One region of the Dyella sp. NPDC103356 genome, then DNA from elsewhere that is predicted to be linked to it. Evidence: predicted binding sites of a transcription regulator. Region 1 holds the regulator's gene; each other region holds the start of a gene.
The links. The regulator HrcA, encoded in region 1, represses chaperone genes, less so after heat shock. The targets are predictions, from matches to a motif close to TTNGCACTCNNNNNNNNNGAGTGCNAA.

Region 1 (6,687 bases):
GGACAGCACCAGCAGGATCGCCATGGCCGGCAGCATCACCAGCAAGCCATCCATGGTCAGGCGCGCGGTGGCGCGGCGACTCAAGTGCGCGCGGGCCAGCATGATCATCAGCGGCACCACCAGCAGGATGCCGACGTAGTTGCCGAGCAGGTCCTGTCCCAGCGCCTGCATCAGCATGTCCGACGATGGCGCAGCATGGACCATCGCCAGCAGCGCGCCGTCGGCGGCCGTGGTGGTGGCGACCGTGAAGGCCGCCGACAACAGCAGGCGCGAGACGTCTTCGGGGTCGCGCAGGCTGGCGTGCAGGTTGGCGCGACGCATCAGCCACATGCAGATGGCCACGATAAACGGCTCCGGCAGCTCGCCGACCACAAAGCCATACCAGCCCATCGGCATGTGGGTCGCTTCGGTGATGATGCCGGTCGCCGCCAGCTCGGCGACGAGCAGCCAGGGCCAGTAACGCATCGGGGTCAGCAGCAGGGCGCCGAAGCGCAAGCCGTACGGCAGCATCCAGTACGGTTGCTCGGTAGGCCACAGAAAGGCCCACAACACGAAATAGCACAGGCCAAGCAGCAGGCCGGCGCCGGGGAAGGATAGGGATTTGGATGCCATGGGGCGCGATGTTACATGTCGGGCAGGCGCGTGCGAGGCCGACGCGGCGTGCTATACATTGCCGTATGTACAGCATCGTTCTGGTCGACGACCACGCCATTGTCCGGGAAGGTTTCAAACGGCTCATCGAGATGGAGCCGGATCTCGAGGTCGTGGCCGAATGCCGGAGCGCCGACGATGCCGTCGAAGCGGTAGGGCAGAAGCGCCCGGACCTGGTGGCGCTGGATTTGTCGCTGCCCGATGGAAGCGGGCTGCCCCTGATCGAACACCTGCTTAGCGTCGCCCACGATACGCGCATCGTGGTGCTTAGCATGCACGACGGCGAACCCTATGTGTCCGAAGCGTTGCGCCGCGGTGCGAGTGGTTACGTGACCAAGGGCGTGGCGCCGGAAGAACTGGTAGCCGGCCTGCGTGCGGTGATGCAGGGCGAGACCTTCCTGAGCTCCGACCTGCGCCAGCGCCGCGCCGATCGTCCGTCCGAAGCGCTCGACCCGATCAATCGCCTGACCGCGCGCGAGCGCGAAGTGTTTCTGTTGCTGGCGGCCGGGCGTGCGCCCAAGCAGGTGGCGGCGGAATTGGGCATTGGACAGAAGACGATCTATATCCACCGTGCCAGTTTGATGGGGAAGCTTGGAGCCGGGTCGGAACTGGATCTTTATCGGATGGCGAGCGAACGGGGATTGTTGCCGCGGCGCAATTGAGCCGATGTGGGTCTTTGCGGGCGACTTCTGGGAGCCTCTAAAAACCTTTCCTATCCGTCGTCCCGGTGAAAGCCGGGACCCAGTGCCTTACACCTCAACGTGCGCAAGACGCTGGGCCCCGGCGTTCGCCGGGGCGACGATGGAAACTGAGGTTTTTCGAGAATCCCTTTAGGCCGTCTGCGCCCGCTCCAACATCTGCTTGGCATGCGCCCGCGTTTCCTTGGTGATCTCCACACCACCCAACATGCGTGCCAGCTCATCACGGCGTCCACCAGCATCGAGCTTGTCGATACGCGTCTGCGTGCTCTCGCCATCGCTGTGTTTCGACACGCGCAGATGCGCATGACCTTGCGCGGCGACCTGCGGCAGATGGGTGACGCACAGCACCTGGCGCTGACCGCCCAGGGCGCGCAGTTTCTGGCCGACCACTTCGGCCACGGCGCCGCCGATGCCGGTATCGACCTCGTCGAAAACCATGCTGCCCACGGTGTCCTTGCCCAGCGTCGCCACTTCGATAGCCAGGCTGATACGGGCCAGCTCACCACCGGAGGCGACCTTGCGCAGCGCGCGCGGGGGCTGGCCCGGGTTGGCGCTGACCAGCAGCTCGCAGCGCTCCTGGCCCTGTGCGTCGGGCTCGCCATTTCCGGTGGACTCCAGCTCCACCACCAGGCGGCCGCCGGCCATGCCCAGCTCGCCCATCAGTACGCTTACTTCCTGGCCGAGCCGAGTGGCGGCATCGGTGCGCGCCTGGCTCAATGTGCCGGCGGCCTTGAGGTAGTCGCGTTGGTGCTTCTCACGCTGGCGATCGAGCTGCTCCAGCGCTTCACCGGCACCTTCGAGCTGTGCCAGCTCCTCGCCAAGCGAGGCCGCCTTTTCGTGCAGCTCGGCCACCGGCAGGCGATGCCGCCGGGAAAGCTCATGCAGACGGGTGAGATGCGTGTCCACCTCGTTGTAGCGCTCGGGATCGAGGTCGACATCCAGCGCATAGCGGCCCAGGCCATCGGCAGCTTCGCTCAGCTCGATGCTGGCGTTATCGAGCAGCTCCAGCAGCGGCTGAAGTTTGTCGTCCAGCGCGGCGAGCTTGATCAGCTCGGCCTGCGCACGGGCCAGCCCACGGCGTAGCGACAGCTCGCTGTCGCCGTCGAGCATCTCGCTGACGCCGGATGCGCCTTCGGCCAGGCGACCGGCATTGGCCAGGCGCTTGTGGCTGGCTTCCAGTTCGGCCATTTCGCTGGCGGGCAAGGCCCATTTTTCCAGTTCGCCCACTTCGTGCCGCAGCAGCTCGATGCGCTGATCGCGATCGTCGCCGCCGCTCAACGACTGCATGCGTGCCTGCACGGCGCGCCATTGCTGGGCAGCCTCACGGACCTGGGCAAGCAGCTCATCGTGGCCGGCGTAGGCATCGAGCAGCGCCAGCTGATGGCTGCGCGACAGCAGCGCCTGGTGCTCGTGCTGACCATGGATTTCCACCAGCATCGAGGCCAGCTCGCTGAGCTGGCTGGCGTTGGCCGGGCGGCCGTTGATCCAGGCGCGCGAACTGCCCTCGGCGCGGATCACGCGGCGCAGCTGGCAGGTGCCTTCTTCGTCCAACTCCTCTTGTGCCAGCCAGGCGCGTGCGTCGGGCAGCTCGGCCAGGTCGAACTCGGCGGCCAGCTCGGCGCGGTCGCTGCCGGCACGCACCATGCCGCTATCGGCGCGGCTGCCGGCGAGCAGCATCAAGGCGTCCACCAGCAGCGACTTGCCGGCGCCGGTCTCACCGCTGACCACGGTCAGGCCCGGCCCGAAGGCGATCTCGGCTTCTTCGACAACCGCAAAATGGCGAACATAGAGGGAGGTGAGCATGGCGCGCTGTATCAGTGAGTCGGTGGATTGTACGGATTGATGGATGGGGCGGTAAGCAGGTCGTCCAGGGTGACCCGGCCTGGGTCGGCCAGGAGGTCGAAGCCTGACTTCCTTGCATTCTTCCCCCGCACACCTTATTTCTTCTCTGTCTCACGGATTGCCACAGCAGCGCATGCCCCAACTCTTCGGCCATGAATTAGATGCCCGCGCCCGCAGCTTGCTGCGCACGCTGATTGCGCAGTATCTGGTCGATGGCGAGCCAGTGGGCTCGCGCACGCTATCGCGCTCCTCGGGCCTGGATGTCAGCCCGGCCACCATCCGCAACATCATGGCCGACCTGGAAGAAGCCGGCCTGGTGGTGTCGCCGCACACCTCGGCGGGGCGTGTGCCGACGCCCCGCGGGCTGCGGCTGTTCGTCGATAGCCTGATCGAGTTGCAACCGCTGCCGCGCGAAGATATGGCGCGCCTGCGCCGCGAATTGCCGCCCGGCCCGACGACCACGCGCGATCTGCTCGGTAATGTCTCCACGCTGCTGTCGGCGATGACCCAGTTCGCCGGTGTGGTCACCGTGCCGCGCCAGGCCGATTTCCCGCTGCGCCATATCGACTTCGTGCCCTTGCCCGACAACCAGGTGCTGGTGATCCTGGTGTTCTCCGACAACCAGGTGCAGAACCGTATCGTGCGCCTGGCCAAGCAGCTCGATGCTCGGGAGCTGGAGCAGGCAGCCAATTACCTCAATACCCATTTCGCCGGCTTGCGCGTGGACGATATCCGCACGCATCTGCTGCGCGAGCTCAAAGAGGCCAGCAGCGAGCTCAACCGTCTGTTGTCCAGCACGGTGGAACTGGCCGCCGCCTCGTTTGCGCCACATAGCGAAGGCGATGATGTGCTGGTCAGTGGCCAGACCAATCTGATGTCCTATTCGGAGCTGGCCAATCTCGATCGCCTGCGCGAGCTTTTCGAGGCCTTTCAGAAGAAGAACGAGCTGCTTCAACTGATGGAAGTGTGCGCCAGGGCGCCGGGTGTCCGGCTGTTTATCGGCGAGGAATCGGGCTTTACGGCGCTGGACGGTTGCAGCGTCGTTACCGCCAGTTATGGGGCGCAAGGGCGTGTGCTTGGGGCGGTCGGTGTGATCGGTCCGACCCGAATGGCGTACGAAAGGGTCATCCCTGTGGTACAAGCCACGGCCGGGCTGCTCAGCGATGCCTTGAATCGGGCGGCAACGGCCTCATAAAGCCGTTTGGGAGGCGGGATTCACCCGCATTAAGTTTACTGGTCGGTATGCAAAATCATGCCGGCCCTGGATGAGGCTTGGAGTTTTTCATGCAGAACAACGATTCGCAGGCGCCGGAAAATACGCCGGAAGCCACCGCGGCGAGTGAAGCCATGCAGGCCGATCTCGACGCACTGAAACAGCGTGTCGCTGAATTGGAAGCAGGCAATGCGGAATTGCGCGATGGTGTATTGCGCGAGCGTGCGGAGCTGGAAAATCAGCGTCGTCGTTTGCAGCGCGATCTGGATCAGGCGCGCCGCTTTGCCAACGAAAAATTGCTCAACGAGCTGCTGCCGATCTACGACGGTCTGGAGCGCGGCTTGGCGGTGGAAAGCGGCGATATCGCTACCGTTCGCGAAGGCATCAATCTCACCCTGAAGGAACTGCTGCGCATTGCGCAGAACAACGGTCTGGTGCCGGTCGATCCGCTCGGCCAGCCGCTGGATCCGGAGCGCCATCACGCGGTGAGCATGGTCGAAGCGCCTGAGCAGGCGCCGGGTACCGTGGTGAGTGTGTTGCAGAAAGGCTATGTGCTGAACGATCGCTTGTTGCGCCCGGCGCTGGTCGCCGTCGCCAAGGATTGATCGAGCACACACGGCGCGGCCGGCACCTGAATCACCGGTGACGGTAGCGACGAACCCGGGGTTCGGAAATCTTGACGCGATTGAATCGCCAAGGCCAAGCCCCACTTAGAAACCAGTCGCGGCCGCGGGGGCCGCTTAGAAATTTTTGGAGTCAGAGCATATGGGCAAGATCATTGGTATCGATCTGGGCACGACCAATTCCTGCGTATCCGTCATGGATGGCAGCACCACCCGGGTCATCGAGAATTCGGAAGGCGATCGCACGACGCCGTCCATCGTCGCCTTTACCAAGGACGGCGAAGTCCTGGTGGGTGCGCCGGCCAAGCGCCAGGGCGTGACCAACCCGAAGAACACCTTCTACGCGGTGAAGCGCCTGATCGGCCGCAAGTTCACCGACGCGGAAGTACAGAAAGACCTGCACATCGTGCCGTACGGCATCGTCGCGCATGAGAATGGCGACGCCTGGGTGCAGACTGCCGACGGCAAGAAGATGGCGCCGCAGGAAATCTCCGCCAAGGTGCTGGCGAAGATGAAGAAGACCGCCGAAGACTATCTCGGCGAGACGGTGACCGAAGCGGTCATCACCGTGCCGGCCTACTTCAACGACAGCCAGCGCCAGGCGACCAAGGACGCCGGCCGCATTGCCGGTCTCGAGGTCAAGCGCATCATCAACGAGCCGACCGCCGCTGCGCTGGCTTACGGTCTGGACAAGAAGGGCGGTGACCGCAAGATTGCCGTGTACGACCTGGGTGGCGGTACGTTCGACGTATCGATCATCGAGATCGCCGAAGTCGACGGCGAGAAGCAGTTCGAAGTGCTGGCCACGAACGGCGACACGTTCCTGGGCGGCGAAGACTTCGACATGCGCGTCATCGATTATCTCGTCGAAGAATTCCAGAAGGACCAGGGCATCGATCTGCGCAAGGATCCGCTCGCGCTGCAGCGCCTGAAGGACGCCGCCGAGCGCGCCAAGATCGAGCTGTCGTCCTCGCACCAGACTGAGGTAAATCTGCCGTACGTCACGGCCGATGCCTCCGGTCCGAAGCATCTGAACATCAAGCTGACCCGCGCCAAGCTCGAAGCGCTGGTCGAAGATCTGGTCAAGCGCACCATCGATCCGTGCCGCACCGCGTTGAACGACGCTGGCCTGCGCGTGTCCGACGTCGACGAGGTGATCCTGGTCGGCGGTCAGACCCGTATGCCGAAGGTGCAGGAGTCGGTGAAGGATTTCTTTGGCAAGGAGCCGCGCAAGGACGTCAACCCGGACGAAGCCGTCGCTGTCGGCGCGGCCATCCAGGGCGGCGTGCTGGGCGGTTCGGTCAAGGACGTGCTGCTGCTCGACGTTACCCCGCTGTCGCTCGGTATCGAGACGATGGGTGGCGTGATGACCAAGCTGATCGAAAAGAACACCACGGTGCCGACCAAGGCCTCGCAGGTCTTCTCGACCGCCGACGACAACCAGACCGCCGTGACCGTGCATGTGCTGCAGGGTGAGCGCGACCGCGCCAGCGCGAACAAGTCGCTGGGCAAGTTCGACCTCTCCGGCATCGACGCCGCGCCGCGCGGCATGCCGCAGATCGAAGTCACCTTCGACATCGACGCCAACGGCATCCTGCACGTGTCGGCCAAGGACAAGAAGACCGGCAAGGAACAGAAGATCGAGGTCAAGGCCGGC
Region 2 (6,687 bases), on a different contig from region 1:
TAGTACAGCAATAGCCATCCAAAAGAAAACCCCGCACAAGGCGGGGTTTTCTCCAAACAACTGCAACAGAAGCGCAGGACTTAGAAGTCCATACCACCCATGCCGCCCATGCCACCGCCCGGCGCACCGTGCGAATGACCTTCGTCCTTCTTCGGCACTTCGGTCACGGCCGCTTCGGTCGTGATGATCGAACCGGCGACCGAGGCCGCGAACTGCAGAGCCGAACGGGTGACCTTGGTCGGGTCCAGGATGCCGAAGGCGATCATGTCGCCGAACTCGCCCGTGGCAGCGTTGTAACCGAAGTTACCGTTGCCTTCCTTCACCTTGTTCAGCACGACCGACGGCTCTTCGCCGGCGTTCGACACGATCGCGCGCAGCGGAGCTTCCAGTGCGCGACGGGTGATGGCGATGCCCAGATCCTGATCGGCGTTGGCGCCCTTCAGGCCATCGAGCGACTTGAGCGAGCGGATCAGCGCCACGCCACCGCCCGGCACCACGCCTTCTTCCACTGCAGCGCGGGTGGCGTGCAGGGCGTCTTCGACGCGAGCCTTCTTTTCCTTCATTTCGACTTCGGTCGCCGCGCCCACCTTGATGACGGCCACGCCGCCAGCCAGCTTGGCCACGCGCTCCTGCAGCTTCTCGCGGTCGTAGTCCGAAGAGGTCTCTTCGATCTGCGCCTTGATCTGGCCGATGCGCGACTGGATGCGCCCGGCTTCGCCGGCACCGTCGATGATGGTGGTGTTTTCCTTGGTGATGACGACGCGCTTGGCGCGGCCCAGATCGTTGATCGTGGCCTTCTCAAGCTGCAGGCCAACTTCCTCGGAGATCACCTGGCCGTTGGTCAGGATGGCGATGTCTTCCAGGATGGCCTTGCGACGATCGCCGAAGCCCGGCGCCTTGACGGCGGCGACCTTGACGATACCGCGGATGGTGTTGACGACGAGGGTCGCCAGGGCTTCGCCCTCGACTTCCTCGGCGACGATCAGCAGCGGCTTGCCAGCCTTGGCGACGGCTTCGAGCACCGGCAGCAGTTCGCGAACGTTCGACACCTTCTTGTCGTGGATCAGGATGAAGGGGTCGTCCAGCTCGACCTGCTGGCTCTGCTGGTTGTTGATGAAGTACGGCGACAGGTAACCGCGGTCGAACTGCATACCTTCGACGACGTCGAGTTCGTTCTCGAGGCCCGAACCTTCCTCGACCGTGATCACGCCTTCCTTGCCGACCTTCTTCATCGCGGTGGCGATAATGTCGCCGACGTTGGCGTCGGAGTTGGCCGAGATGGTGCCGACCTGGGCGATCGCCTTGTCGTCGGCGGTCGGGTTGGAGAGCTTCTTCAGCTCGGCGACGGCGGCGGTCACCGCCTGGTCGATACCGCGCTTGAGATCCATCGGGTTCATGCCGGCGGCCACAGCCTTCAGGCCTTCCTGGATGAACGCCTGCGCCAGCACGGTCGCGGTCGTGGTGCCGTCACCGGCCACATCGGACGTCTTGGAAGCGGCTTCCTTGACGATCTGCGCGCCGATGTTCTCGTACTTGTCGGCCAGTTCGATTTCCTTGGCGACGGACACGCCGTCCTTGGTCACCGTCGGTGCGCCGAAGCTCTTCTCGAGCACGACGTTGCGGCCCTTCGGACCCAGGGTGACCTTGACCGCGTTGGCCAGGGTGTTGACACCCTTGAGCATGCGCGCGCGGACGTCTTCGCCGAAGCGTACTTCTTTAGCTGCCATAAAATTTTTGCCTCAAAAATTTTGAATAGGAATGGTTCTGTCGTTCCAAAGGCGGTACCAGAAGGAGCCAAAGGCGACTGGCGTGCGCGCTCTTAAGTTCGCGCTCGGCAAGCCGCAACTCCCAACGGAACTCAGCCCTCGATCACCGCAACAACGTCGTCTTCCTTCAGGAAGACCAGCTCTTCGCCGTCGATCTTGATTTCCTGGCCGGCGTACTTGCCGAACAGCACCACGTCGCCTTCCTTCAGCGACATCGGACGGACATTGCCGTCTTCCAGGATGCGACCGGTACCGGCAGCGATGACCTTGCCGCGGGTCGGCTTTTCGGTGGCGCTGTCGGGGATGACGATGCCGCCGGCGGAGACACGCTCCTCTTCCAGGCGCTTGACGATGACGCGATCGTGCAGCGGACGCAGTTTGCTCATGGATGGCTCCAGCTAATGGATTGGGTTGGGAAAAGTCGGGACGGGGCGCGATGCGGGGGACCGCATTGTTAGCACTCGCCGTCGGTGAGTGCCAATTCTAACGATGCAGAAGCCCCTCGCAAGAGGTCGCGTCCCTCGAACCTGCACTTCTAATGGGGAAGCTGGCTGGCCCTTTCAAGGCCGGCTAGGCTGACGGGATGCGCCCGATCCTGCTTTGCTACTGCACCTGCCCCGACCCGGAAACCGCTCTGCAGCTGGCTGAGCGGTTGGTCGGGGAGTCCCTGGCCGCCTGCGTCAACTGCCTGCCCGGGGTCACCTCGGTCTACCGCTGGGAGGGCAAAGTGACCAGGGACAGCGAAACCCTGCTGCTCATCAAGACCCCGGCCGACCGCTTTGAGGCGCTCAGGGCGCGGCTATTGGAACTGCATCCCTACGATCTGCCCGAGCTGATCGCCGTCCCGGTCGAGCGCGGCCACGAGGCCTATCTGGCCTGGGTGGCCGCAAATGCTTCCTGAATGCCAGTCAGGTCAGCGCGGAAGAGCGGCGGCCAGGTCGCCGTCGGTGGCCTCGATGCGTCGGGTCACACGGCCCTGGGCATCGACCAGCAGCACGGTCGGCACGTGCATCACACGAAAGCTACGGAAAAGCGTGCCGGATGCGTCGAGCATCAGCGGGATCTCCACCTTGTAGTTTTTCTTGTACTCGGTCAGATCGTCCCTGGCCGCCCACAGGCCGGAGGCCACGCCCAGCCAGCGCAGATCCGACCGCTTATGCGCCAGCGCCTCGACCTGCTCGCGCATGCTGCGGCAGCTTTGCGACAGTTGCGGGCGGCTCTTGGCCAGATAGCTTTCGCACCAGGGTGAGAGAAAAACCAGCACGGTGGGCTTGCCGGCACCGCGCAACGGAAAGGATTTCCCGGCCAGGGTGGTCACGCTCGTATCGGGCACGCTATCGCCCATACCGATGGGTTTCTCGGCCACGGTGGCCGTCTTCGGCGGCGCCACCGGTAAAGGCGTGGACGTTCGGGCAGCAAGCAAGGCGGCGTCGAGCCGGGCGTTGGCCTCGTGGCCGACATAAAGAATGCGCCCATCACGGCCGATCACCACGTGTTGCGGCGTGACACGCAAATGGAAAGCCTCGCCCAGCGAGCCGTCATCGAACACGATCGGCATGCTCAGGCCCACTTGCTGTCGGTACTTGCGTACCTCCTCGACACTGTCATCGAAGCCGACATCGATGGCGATCACCGCCATGTCCGGACCGGCTTCTTCATAGGTGCGCTGCAGATGCGGCATCTGTTCGCGGCAGGGTACGCACCAGGTCGCCCAGAATTTCAAATAGACCGCTTTTTTGCCGTAGAGCTTGCCCAGATCGATGGTCTGCCCATCGATGGTCTTGAGCACCATCGCCGGCGCCGGCGTACCGATCAGGCTTTGACCAACCGCTTCGGCGCGTTGCTGGCCGCTATCGGCGGCATGGGCAGTCAGGCAACACAGCGACAGGAAAAGAGTCAGGAAATAACGCATGGGAAGGCATCGCGGGAGGGATAGCGCGAATGCTCGGGCCACACGGCCACCTGGATAAGCGCCACTTGTTGGAAAAACTACCGGACCACTTTTGGATTTTCGGAACCGGATTTTTTGAGGATGTTTCAACGCAACAACGCCACAGCCCGATGAATGGCGCTATCAATGCGCGTGGCGTCGATCAGGCCGAAGCCCAGCGGCATGCCGTGCCAGCCGTGATCGCCCACGCCATACCTCGCCAGGTCCTCAACGCGAATACCTTCCGCCGCCGCCCTGCGCGTCCACGCCGTCACGTCGATATCGGGCGCCGCGCGTGCCGCCATGTGCAGACCCGCATCGACCGGCATGGCTTCGAGCCGGCCGCCGGCATGACGCTCCAGCGCGAGCAACAGTTGCTCGCGCCGATCCGCATAAATCTTGCGCATCTTGCGGATATGCCGCACCAGGTGCCCCTCGGCAATGAATGCAGCCAGCGTCTCCTGCGACAGCACATCGCCATGGCCGTCGCTGAGCCACTTGGCATGCGCCATCGCCTCATGCAACCACGGCGGCAGCACCACATAGCCCAGTCGCAATGCCGGAAACAGACACTTGGAAAAGGTGCCGACGTAACAGACGCTGCCGTTGCGATCGAGCGTCTGCAAGGCATCGAGCGGGCGGCCGCCGTAGCGGAATTCGCCATCGTAATCGTCTTCGATAATGGTCGCGCCACGCGCTCGTGCGAAGGCAAGCAGGGCACTGCGGCGCGCGGGCGACAGCGGCATGCCGAGCGGAAACTGGTGCGACGGCGTGACGTACACGATGTTCGCGCGAGCCGGAATCGCCGCGACCACCAAGCCCTGCTCATCCACCGGTACCGGCACGATCTCCGCGCCGGCCGCTTCGAATACCGCGCGCAACGGCGGGTAGCCAGGGTTCTCTACGGCCAGCACCGTGCGCCCTGGCGTCACCAAAACGCGCGCAAGCAAGTTGAACGCCTGTTGTGCGCCGCAAGTGACCAGTACATCGGCCGCCTCGCAGGCGACCGCGCGCGCGAACGAAACATGCCGCGCGATCGCCTCGCGCAAGGACGCCTGCCCTTGCGGATCGACATGCAAGACGCGCGATCTGGACAGAGTGCGCATCGCTCGCGCCGACAGGCGCCGCCATTCGTCGTAGGGAAAGCGCAGCACGTCCGGCGTGCCGACGCGGAAGTCATCGCCATCGTCGCGCGGCGGCCGCACCGGCAGGGTCACCGGCTGGCGCCAATAAGACGCGAGCCGCTGGTCGTCAGGCAACGCCGTGGCGCGCGACGCGGAGCGCGAGGCCATGTCTGCCACAAAATTGCCCGCGCCATGGCGCGCCACGACATAGCCCTCGCTGAGCAACAGGTCGTACGCAGCCACTACCGTATTGCGCGATATGCCCAGCGATTGCGCCAGCTCGCGCGTGGCCGGCAAACGCAGGCCGGGCTTGAGCCGCCCGTCCAGAATGGCCGCGCGCAACTGGGTGTGCAGCGCCGCCTGGCGCTGGCGCGATCCGGGCGCAGGCAGTTCCAGGGGAAACTCGAACAGGTGACTCATGCGAAGACGCCTTCAAGTGGACCACAAGATTTGACCCATTGTGGTTCTTTTGCAAGTCCACCCATTTCCTTACAGTGCACCCATCCCGCCTGGAGCGCTCCGTCATGATCGACCTGTATTTCGCCGCCACGCCCAACGGCCTCAAGATCAAGCTGTTTTTCGAGGAAACCGGGCTGCCTTACCGCATCAAGCCGGTCAGCCTGGGCAAGGGCGAGCAGTTCCAGCCCGATTTCCTGCTCATCTCCCCGAACAACAAGATCCCGGCCATTGTCGACAACGCGCCCTTGGGTGGTGGTGAACCGATCAGCGTGTTCGAGTCCGGTGCGATCCTGCTTTATCTGGCGGAAAAATCCGGCCGCTTCCTGCCGCAGGACGCGCGTGGCCGTATCGAGGTGCTGCAGTGGCTGTTCTGGCAGGTCGGCGGCCTGGGGCCGATGGCCGGGCAGATCGGACACTTCAATGTGTATGCGCCCGAGCCGGTGCCGTATGCGATCGATCGCTATACGCGTGAAGTGGCGCGTCTGTACGGCGTGCTGGATCGTCGCCTGGCGGACCGTCCCTTCATTGCCGGCGACGACTACACCATCGCCGATATCGCCGCTTATCCGTGGATCGTGCCGCATCAGCCACATGGCCAGTCGCTCGCCGACTTCCCGCATCTGGAGCGCTGGTTCCAGGCTATCGCTGCGCGACCGGCCACGATACGCACGTATGAAGGTGTAGAGAGTGCCTATGTGCGCAAGCACATCAGCGAGGAAGAGCGGAAGCATTTGTTTGGGCACGGAGCCAAGCAGGGCTAATCGGACCCAAAGAATCGAATTTTTGCGTTAGCGACTTCAAGGAACCTCGAATGACCTCCTACTCGTCATTCCGGCGTAGGCCGGAATCCAGTGGCGACATGATTAGGTTCTCGCGAAAACCACTGGACACGCTCGCAAAAACCGAGAACTGACGCCACTGGATCCCGGCCTGCGCCGGGATGACGGTGAAAAACCGAGGTTATTAGAGGTCCCTTCAATCGCGGCACCAGGTAGTGTCACCGCCTGTCGCGGCTGAAGCCGCCCCAACAGAAAAGATGGCAACCGACCAAGCACCCATCGAATCGAGAACGCGATGAAACCACGCGACCTGACCAGCCTGCTCCTGCTCGGCGCCCTCTGGGGTGGCTCGTTTCTGTTCATGCGCATGGCCGCCGACCCGTTCGGCGCGGTGGCGATGGGCGGCATGCGCGCCATCGTTGCGGGATTGTGCTTCGTGCCCATGATGGCGTCGCGCACGCTGCTGGCGGAATGGCGCGCGCATTGGCGGCCGATCGCGATCACAGGCATTGCCAATTCGGCGCTGCCGTTTCTACTGTTTGCATGGGCCGCACGCCACCTACCCGCCGGCCTCTCGTCGATCTTCGATGCCATCACACCGCTATTGGTAGCCGCATCCGGCTGGCTGT
Region 3 (6,687 bases), on a different contig from region 1:
TGTGGGGATCGTATGCGCAGAAGAAGGGTCAGTTGATCGACACGCGCAAGCATCGTGTCCTGAAATCGGTGCATCCCTCGCCGCTGTCCGCGCATCGCGGGTTTCTCGGTTGCGGTCATTTCTCGGCCGCCAATCAGTACCTGACCGAACATGGGCAGTCGCCGGTCGATTGGTCGTTGCCCATGCGCAGCGAGTTGACTGTCTAAGGATCCTTGCGCTTCAACATCTGGCAGAACGCCGCTGTTTCTTCGTCGACGGGAAAGCACGACTCGATATGCAGATCGTCGAGCGTCACGTCGCGCGGCGTGCCGAACGTAGTGATGGTCGAGAAGAAGCTCAGCCGTTGATCGTCGCGCTGCAGAACCGTGGTCATCAGCGGTGAAGGGATTTTCTCTGTCGACAGTTGTCGCCAGGACACGGGCACATCCGGATAGGCCAGTATCTCGTCCAGCAAAGCGCGCGCTTGCTGGTCCGAAGGCGACGAGGCCACTTCGTTATGCAGGTGGCGCAGTAGTTCGCTGGCAATCTCTTCCCAGTTGACGATCACCGAGCGGAAGTCGTTCGGATCGAAGATCTGGCGCAGCATGTTGGTGTGGCTGCTTTCGCGTCCGCGCATGACGAAGCGGTTGATGCGCGCGGCGGCGCCGTTGGCCATCAACACCTCCCAGTGGCGATTGAGCACGAAGGCCGGGTAGGGTTCCTGTTGTTCGAGGATGCATTCGATCGCGTGGCGCACCTGGGCGAGCTCCGGCGCGGCCAGTTGACGCTCGGGATAGAACGGCGCGTAGCCGGCGGCAACCAGCCAGGTGTTGCGTTCGCGCAACGGCACGCCGAGCGTGTCGGCGAGCCGGATGACCATCTCGCGGCTGGGCTGCGCCTTGCCCGTTTCCAGGCAACTGAGATGCCGGGCCGAGATCTCCGCTGTCAGTGCGAGATCGAGCTGGCTCATGCGCCGGGTCGTGCGCCATTCGCGCAGCAGCGATCCGACGGGCGTGACGTGGGTGGACGACATACGGGCGGTTCCCTGGATGATCCGAAGCGGATCATAGGTCGGCCGGCCTGCGCGCGCCCATGACCTGACAGGTCATTGCGGGGATGTTCCGCGCCGACGAAAGATGCGCCTCACTTCATCGGCGAGGTTCGAATATGCATCGCAGAGCATTTCTTCAGTTGACGGGCGGCGTGCTGGCGGCAAGTGCCTTGGCGGGCGGGCTGGGCCGTCTGGCGCAGGCTGGTACGGTCAGGGACGGGAAGGTAGGCGATCTCGGTGTGGCGGACTACACCCGGATGCGCCGGTTCGTTGCCACCTCGCTTGGCCGTACCGCCTATGTGGAACAGGGCAGCGGGCCGGCTGCTTTATTCCTGCACGGGTTTCCGCTCAACAGCTATCAATGGCGTGGCGTGCTACCGCGGCTGGCTGCCCATCGGCGCTGTTTGGCGCCTGACTCGATGGGCCTTGGCTATACCGAGGTGACGCAGGGCAAGTCGGTGACCCCGGCGAGCCAGGTGGACATGCTCATCGAGTTTCTGGACGCGCTGGGCGTCGGCACGGTGGACCTGGTCGCCAACGATAGTGGCGGTGCGGTGGCTCAGTTGTTCATGGTGCGCCACCCCGACCGCGTTCGCAGCGTGCTGCTGACCAATTGCGACGTTGAGAACGACAGTCCGCCGCCGGGTGTCATGCCTGTCATCGAGTCGGCGCGCAAGGGGACATTCGCCAGGGATTTCTTCGTCAAGCAGGTCGACGATCATTCGCTGGTTCACAGCCCTACTGGCTTGGGCGGCGCCTGCTACACCTTTCCGGGGCACCCGACGGATGACGCCATCGACATGTATATGCGCCCGCTGGTCGCCACGCCCGAACGTATGGCGCTGACCAATGCCTATGCGCTGGGCCTGTTTCCCAATCCGCTGGCCGGCATCGAAGCCTCGCTGCGTCAGTTCCGCCGTCCCGTGAGGATCGTCTGGGGAACCGGCGACACGATCTTTTCCCCTAAGAGTCCGGATTACCTCGACCAGGTGTTACCTCTGTCCCATGGCGTACGAAAGGTAAAGGGCGCGAAGCTGTTCTTCCCCGAGGAATACCCGGAACTCATTGCCGAGGAGGCAAAAAAGCTCTGGGGTGTCCGCTAAGGAATTGATTTTAAGATATTTTTAATATCGCGAAGGCCGTTGTTGCGTTGCGGGGTGCCACTGGACAAGCCAGCGGCATTCCTGTACGATTCGGTATAGTAAAGCGAGGCCGGGCTGGGATTGAACCATTTCGACCCGTTAGCACTCATAGAAGCAGAGTGCTAAGTTGTTCCCCAAGTTTTCTGGAGGTTCCTCATGTCACAAGCTTTGGCGACCGCCTCTCTGCCGGTACCCAGTGTAGTAGGCAGCTTGGATGCGTATATCTCGGCGGTCCACCGTATCCCGGTGCTCAGCCAGGACGAGGAGCAGGCGCTGTCGCGTCGATTCAACGACGACAATGACCTCGACTCCGCCAAGAAGCTGGTGATGTCGCACCTGCGTTTCGTGGTGCACGTCGCCCGCGGTTACAACGGTTATGGTTTGCAGCTGTCCGACCTGATCCAGGAAGGCAATATCGGCCTGATGAAGGCGGTCAAGCGTTTCGACCCGGACCAGGGCGTGCGTCTGGTCAGCTTTGCCGTGCACTGGATTCGCGCCGAAATGCACGAGTTCATCTTGCGTAACTGGCGCATCGTCAAGGTCGCTACGACCAAGGCGCAGCGCAAGCTGTTCTTCAATCTGCGCAAGAGCAAGAAGCGCCTGGGTTGGATGAATGCCGAGGAAGTGCGCGTGGTCGCCAAGGATCTTGGCGTTCCCGAGGCGACTGTCCGCGAGATGGAATCGCGTCTGTCCGGCCGTGATATCGGTTTCGAAGCGCCGGCCGATGCCGACGACGATGCCAAGCCGGCACCGGAAGCATTCCTGATCGACGATGGCGCCGACCCGTACGACAACGTCTCCGATGCAGATCACGCCGACAACCAGCTGGAAACGCTGTCCGAGGCGCTGCAAAAGCTCGATCAGCGTTCGCGCGACATCATCCAGCGTCGTTGGTTGAACGACGATAAGGCAACGTTGCAGGATCTGGCCGACGAGTATGGTGTTTCTGCCGAGCGTATCCGTCAGGTCGAGGCGAACGCGATGAAGAAAATGCGCGGGTTGTTTGCTGCGTAAGATGGCGCTGCTTTGCGCTTCAAGTGAACGGCCTCCTTTGTGGGGCCGTTTGCATTTGGCGCGGTGAATGGGCCGGCCGCTACGCGGCCTCAGTCCGATCACTGCGTGATCTGTAAACGGTAAATGGAAAGAGCTGCCAGCTCAGGTTGTGCTTGCTTTTCCCATTGACTATTGACCATTGACAGGCCGCAAAGCGGCCGGACTCCCCACCCATGCCCCAAGTCCTGGTCATCGAAGACGACGAAGTCACCGCTCGCGAGATCGTGGCGGAGTTGAGCGTGCACGGCATGGTGGCCGACTGGGTGGCCGATGGTCGCCATGGGTTGGATCGAGCGCTGGAAGGCAGCTATGACCTGATCACCCTGGACCGCATGTTGCCGGGGATGGATGGCATCGACGTGGTGGCGGCGCTGCGTCGCGCCCAGGTCGATACGCCGGTGCTGATGATCAGCGCGTTGAGCGACGTGGACGAACGCGTGCGTGGCCTGCGAGCCGGCGGCGACGACTACCTGACCAAGCCGTTCGCGCCCGACGAGATGTCCGCGCGTGCCGAAGTGCTGCTGCGTCGGCGCCAGAGTGCCGAAGGCGGCAACCGCCTGCGCGTGGCCGATCTCGAACTGGATCTGGTGCGGCATGTGGCGCACCGCAACGGCCAGTTGTTGAATCTGCTGCCGACCGAATTTCGACTGCTGGAGTTTCTGATGCGCAACTCCGGTCAGGTGGTCACCCGTACGATGATTTTCGAGGCGGTGTGGGGGTTTCATTTCGATCCCGGCACCAATGTCATCGATGTCCATATCGGCCGGTTGCGGCGCAAGATCGATAGCGCCGGCCAGCCGCACCTGATCCGCACGGTGCGCGGCACCGGCTATATGCTGGCGCCAACGCGGTAGCTGTATGATTTCCTTATATTCCTGAGGGCGCAGCAGCTGCGCCGGGTCGGATCACCATGAACGCTCATCCCAATGCCTGGCGCTCGGCCACCTCGCGCCTGATTCTCGTCTACGGGGCGCTCTTTGCCGCGTGGGGCCTGATCCTGGTGGGTGTGATCCAGTGGGAGACCACGCGTTACCTCAACAACGTGATCGACCAGATCATCGTGCAGCGCATGGGCTACCTGGCGACCACCGATTCGGCGCGCCTGCCGGCAACCGTGGATGCCGCCGGCCTGATCGATCCTCATGGCGTGATGTCGGTCGGGTTGTTCGATGCCTCCGGCCGCGTGCTCGCAGGCAATATCCGCCACTTGCCCGCCGGGATCATTGCCGATGGCCAGCCGCGCCTGCTGGCGGGCGGTGTACCGCGACCGTTTCATGCCGATGGCGAAGTGCGCGCACGCGCTGTTGCGTCGCGCCTGCCGGATGGGCGCGTGCTGGTGATTGCCAAGGACACCAGCACGCTCGACGGGCTGGGTGCGATCGTGTGGCGTGCGCTGTTATGGGGCGTCTCGCTTACGATCATCCCCGGCCTGCTCGGCGGTTTTCTATTGCGGCGTGGCCCGGCCAGGCGCATTCGTGTCTTGCAGCAGGCGACCGACCCTATTCGCGAAGGCGATCTCACCAAGCGTTTGCCGGTGAGCCGGCGCGGCGACGAACTTGATCTGCTGGCGGGCATCGTCAACACCATGCTCGACGAAATCGAGCGTCTGATGAACGAAGTCAAAGGCGTGTGCGACAACATCGCGCATGATCTGCGCACGCCTTTGACGCGCTTGCGCGCACGGCTGTATCGCGCACAGCAGCAGTTGTCCGATCAGCCGCAGGTAACGCTGCTCGATGCATGCGTCACCGATGTCGACGAGTTGCTCGGGCGGTTCCGGGCATTGTTGCGCGTGTCGGAACTGGAAGACCGCAATCGTTGCGCCTGCTTTGCCGAAGTCGATCTTGCCGATGTGCTCAATCAAGTGCACGAGTTCTACGCGCCAGTGGCGGAAGACCGCGGCCAGCCTTTTGTTTTGGACGTCCAGACGCTGACGCCGATCCGTGCCGATGCGCATCTGCTATTTGAAGCGCTGGCGAATCTTGTCGGCAACGCCATCAAGTTCACGCCATCGGGTGGACATATTCGTCTGCGCGCGCAGATGGACAAGCTGGGGCCGCGGATCGATATCCTCGACAGCGGCCCAGGTATTCCCGCCGACGAACGCGATGCCGTAACCCGACGCTTTTATCGCGGCGACAACAGCCGCACCACGCCGGGCTCGGGTCTGGGGTTGAGCATCGTCAGCGCGATCGTGCGGCTGCATGGCTTTGCCCTGGAGATCGGTGACGGCGAAACCGGTGCGCGGATCACGCTGTATTGCTACTCGCCGGAACCGGGGCAACTGGTTCGGCCGAAGGTGGCGACGTCGCCAGCCTTGCCTGCACCGGTTACGGCTTAACGGCTGTTCGCGAATCTCCAGAAACCTTTCCTATCCGTCGCCCCGGCGAAGGCCGGGGTCCAGCGTCTTACACCGAACGTGCGAAAGACGCTGGGCCCCGGCCTTCGCCGGGGCGACGATGAGAACTGAGGTTGTTTAATAAAAGCTGCGCCCTCAAAGCACCCTTGAGTACTTTTCAAAGCAGCCTTTACACCCCCTCAAGGCCCAGTGTTTTCGGGCCTTTTTAATTGCAAGATGAAATAATCTTCATCCGTCAGGCCATGCTGCCGGGCACGCTCCCGTGCGAAAATTTGCGGCGACGCATCATCAGCGCTCGGAATCCCCAGGCATGTTCAGTCTTGTCCGGATCGCTCTAACGCGACCGTATACGTTCGTCGTTCTCGCCCTGTTGATCCTCATCATCGGCCCGTTGTCGGCGTTGAGGACACCCACGGATATCTTCCCGGATATCAAGATCCCCGTGATCAGCGTGGTGTGGCAGTACACCGGCCTTCCGCCCGACCAGATGGCCGGACGTATCACTTCGCCCTTCGAACGCGTGCTCACCACCACGGTGAACGACGTGGAGCATATCGAAGCCCAGTCGATCAACGGCTTCGGCGTAATCAAGATCTTCTTCCAGCCGGCGGTGGATATCCGCACCGCCAACGCGCAGGTGACCGCGGTTGCGCAGACCCTGCTCAAGCAGCTGCCGGCCGGCAGTACGCCGCCGTTGATCCTGAACTACAACGCCTCGACGGTACCGATCATCCAGTTGGCGTTGTCGGGCAAAGGCCTGACCGAGCAGAACCTGGGCGATCTGGGTCTGAACGCGGTACGCCCGGTCCTGACCACGGTGGCCGGTGCATCGGTTCCCTATCCGTTCGGCGGCAAGACGCGCCAGGTGCAGATCGATATCGATTCGGCGGCCTTGCAGGCGCGCGGCCTGACCGCACAGGATGTGGCCAACGCGCTGGCGTCGCAGAACCTGATCGTCCCGGTGGGTACGCAGAAGATCGGCCAGTTCGAATACATTCTGCAGCTCAATAACGCGCCGTCGGATATCAACGACCTGGGCGGCTTGCCGATCAAGACGGTCAACGGCACCACGGTGTATATCCGCGACGTCGCGCATGTCCGCG

Region 2: the regulator HrcA is predicted to act here: its motif matches at 2,221-2,247, upstream of groES (co-chaperone GroES).
Region 3: the regulator HrcA is predicted to act here: its motif matches at 2,272-2,298, upstream of rpoH (RNA polymerase sigma factor RpoH).

What each region holds. Positions count from the first base shown of each region.
Region 1 is NZ_JBVJLZ010000006.1:228,153-234,839, reverse strand. Features, by position in the region: gene ACZ6WW_RS15515 (MASE1 domain-containing sensor histidine kinase) at 1-612, opposite strand, end outside; gene ACZ6WW_RS15510 (response regulator transcription factor) at 678-1,313, shown strand; gene recN (DNA repair protein RecN) at 1,482-3,155, opposite strand; gene hrcA (heat-inducible transcriptional repressor HrcA) at 3,328-4,389, shown strand; gene grpE (nucleotide exchange factor GrpE) at 4,479-5,012, shown strand; gene dnaK (molecular chaperone DnaK) at 5,173-6,687, shown strand, end outside.
Region 2 is NZ_JBVJLZ010000005.1:424,904-431,590, reverse strand. Features, by position in the region: gene groL (chaperonin GroEL) at 81-1,727, opposite strand; gene groES (co-chaperone GroES) at 1,859-2,152, opposite strand; gene cutA (divalent-cation tolerance protein CutA) at 2,350-2,667, shown strand; gene ACZ6WW_RS14370 (TlpA family protein disulfide reductase) at 2,680-3,678, opposite strand; gene pdxR (MocR-like pyridoxine biosynthesis transcription factor PdxR) at 3,804-5,240, opposite strand; gene ACZ6WW_RS14360 (glutathione binding-like protein) at 5,345-6,040, shown strand; gene ACZ6WW_RS14355 (DMT family transporter) at 6,354-6,687, shown strand, end outside.
Region 3 is NZ_JBVJLZ010000003.1:510,686-517,372, reverse strand. Features, by position in the region: gene ung (uracil-DNA glycosylase) at 1-206, shown strand, start outside; gene ACZ6WW_RS09145 (helix-turn-helix domain-containing protein) at 203-1,012, opposite strand; gene ACZ6WW_RS09140 (alpha/beta fold hydrolase) at 1,147-2,133, shown strand; gene rpoH (RNA polymerase sigma factor RpoH) at 2,329-3,186, shown strand; gene ACZ6WW_RS09130 (response regulator transcription factor) at 3,399-4,079, shown strand; gene ACZ6WW_RS09125 (sensor histidine kinase) at 4,136-5,566, shown strand; gene ACZ6WW_RS09120 (efflux RND transporter permease subunit) at 5,895-6,687, shown strand, end outside.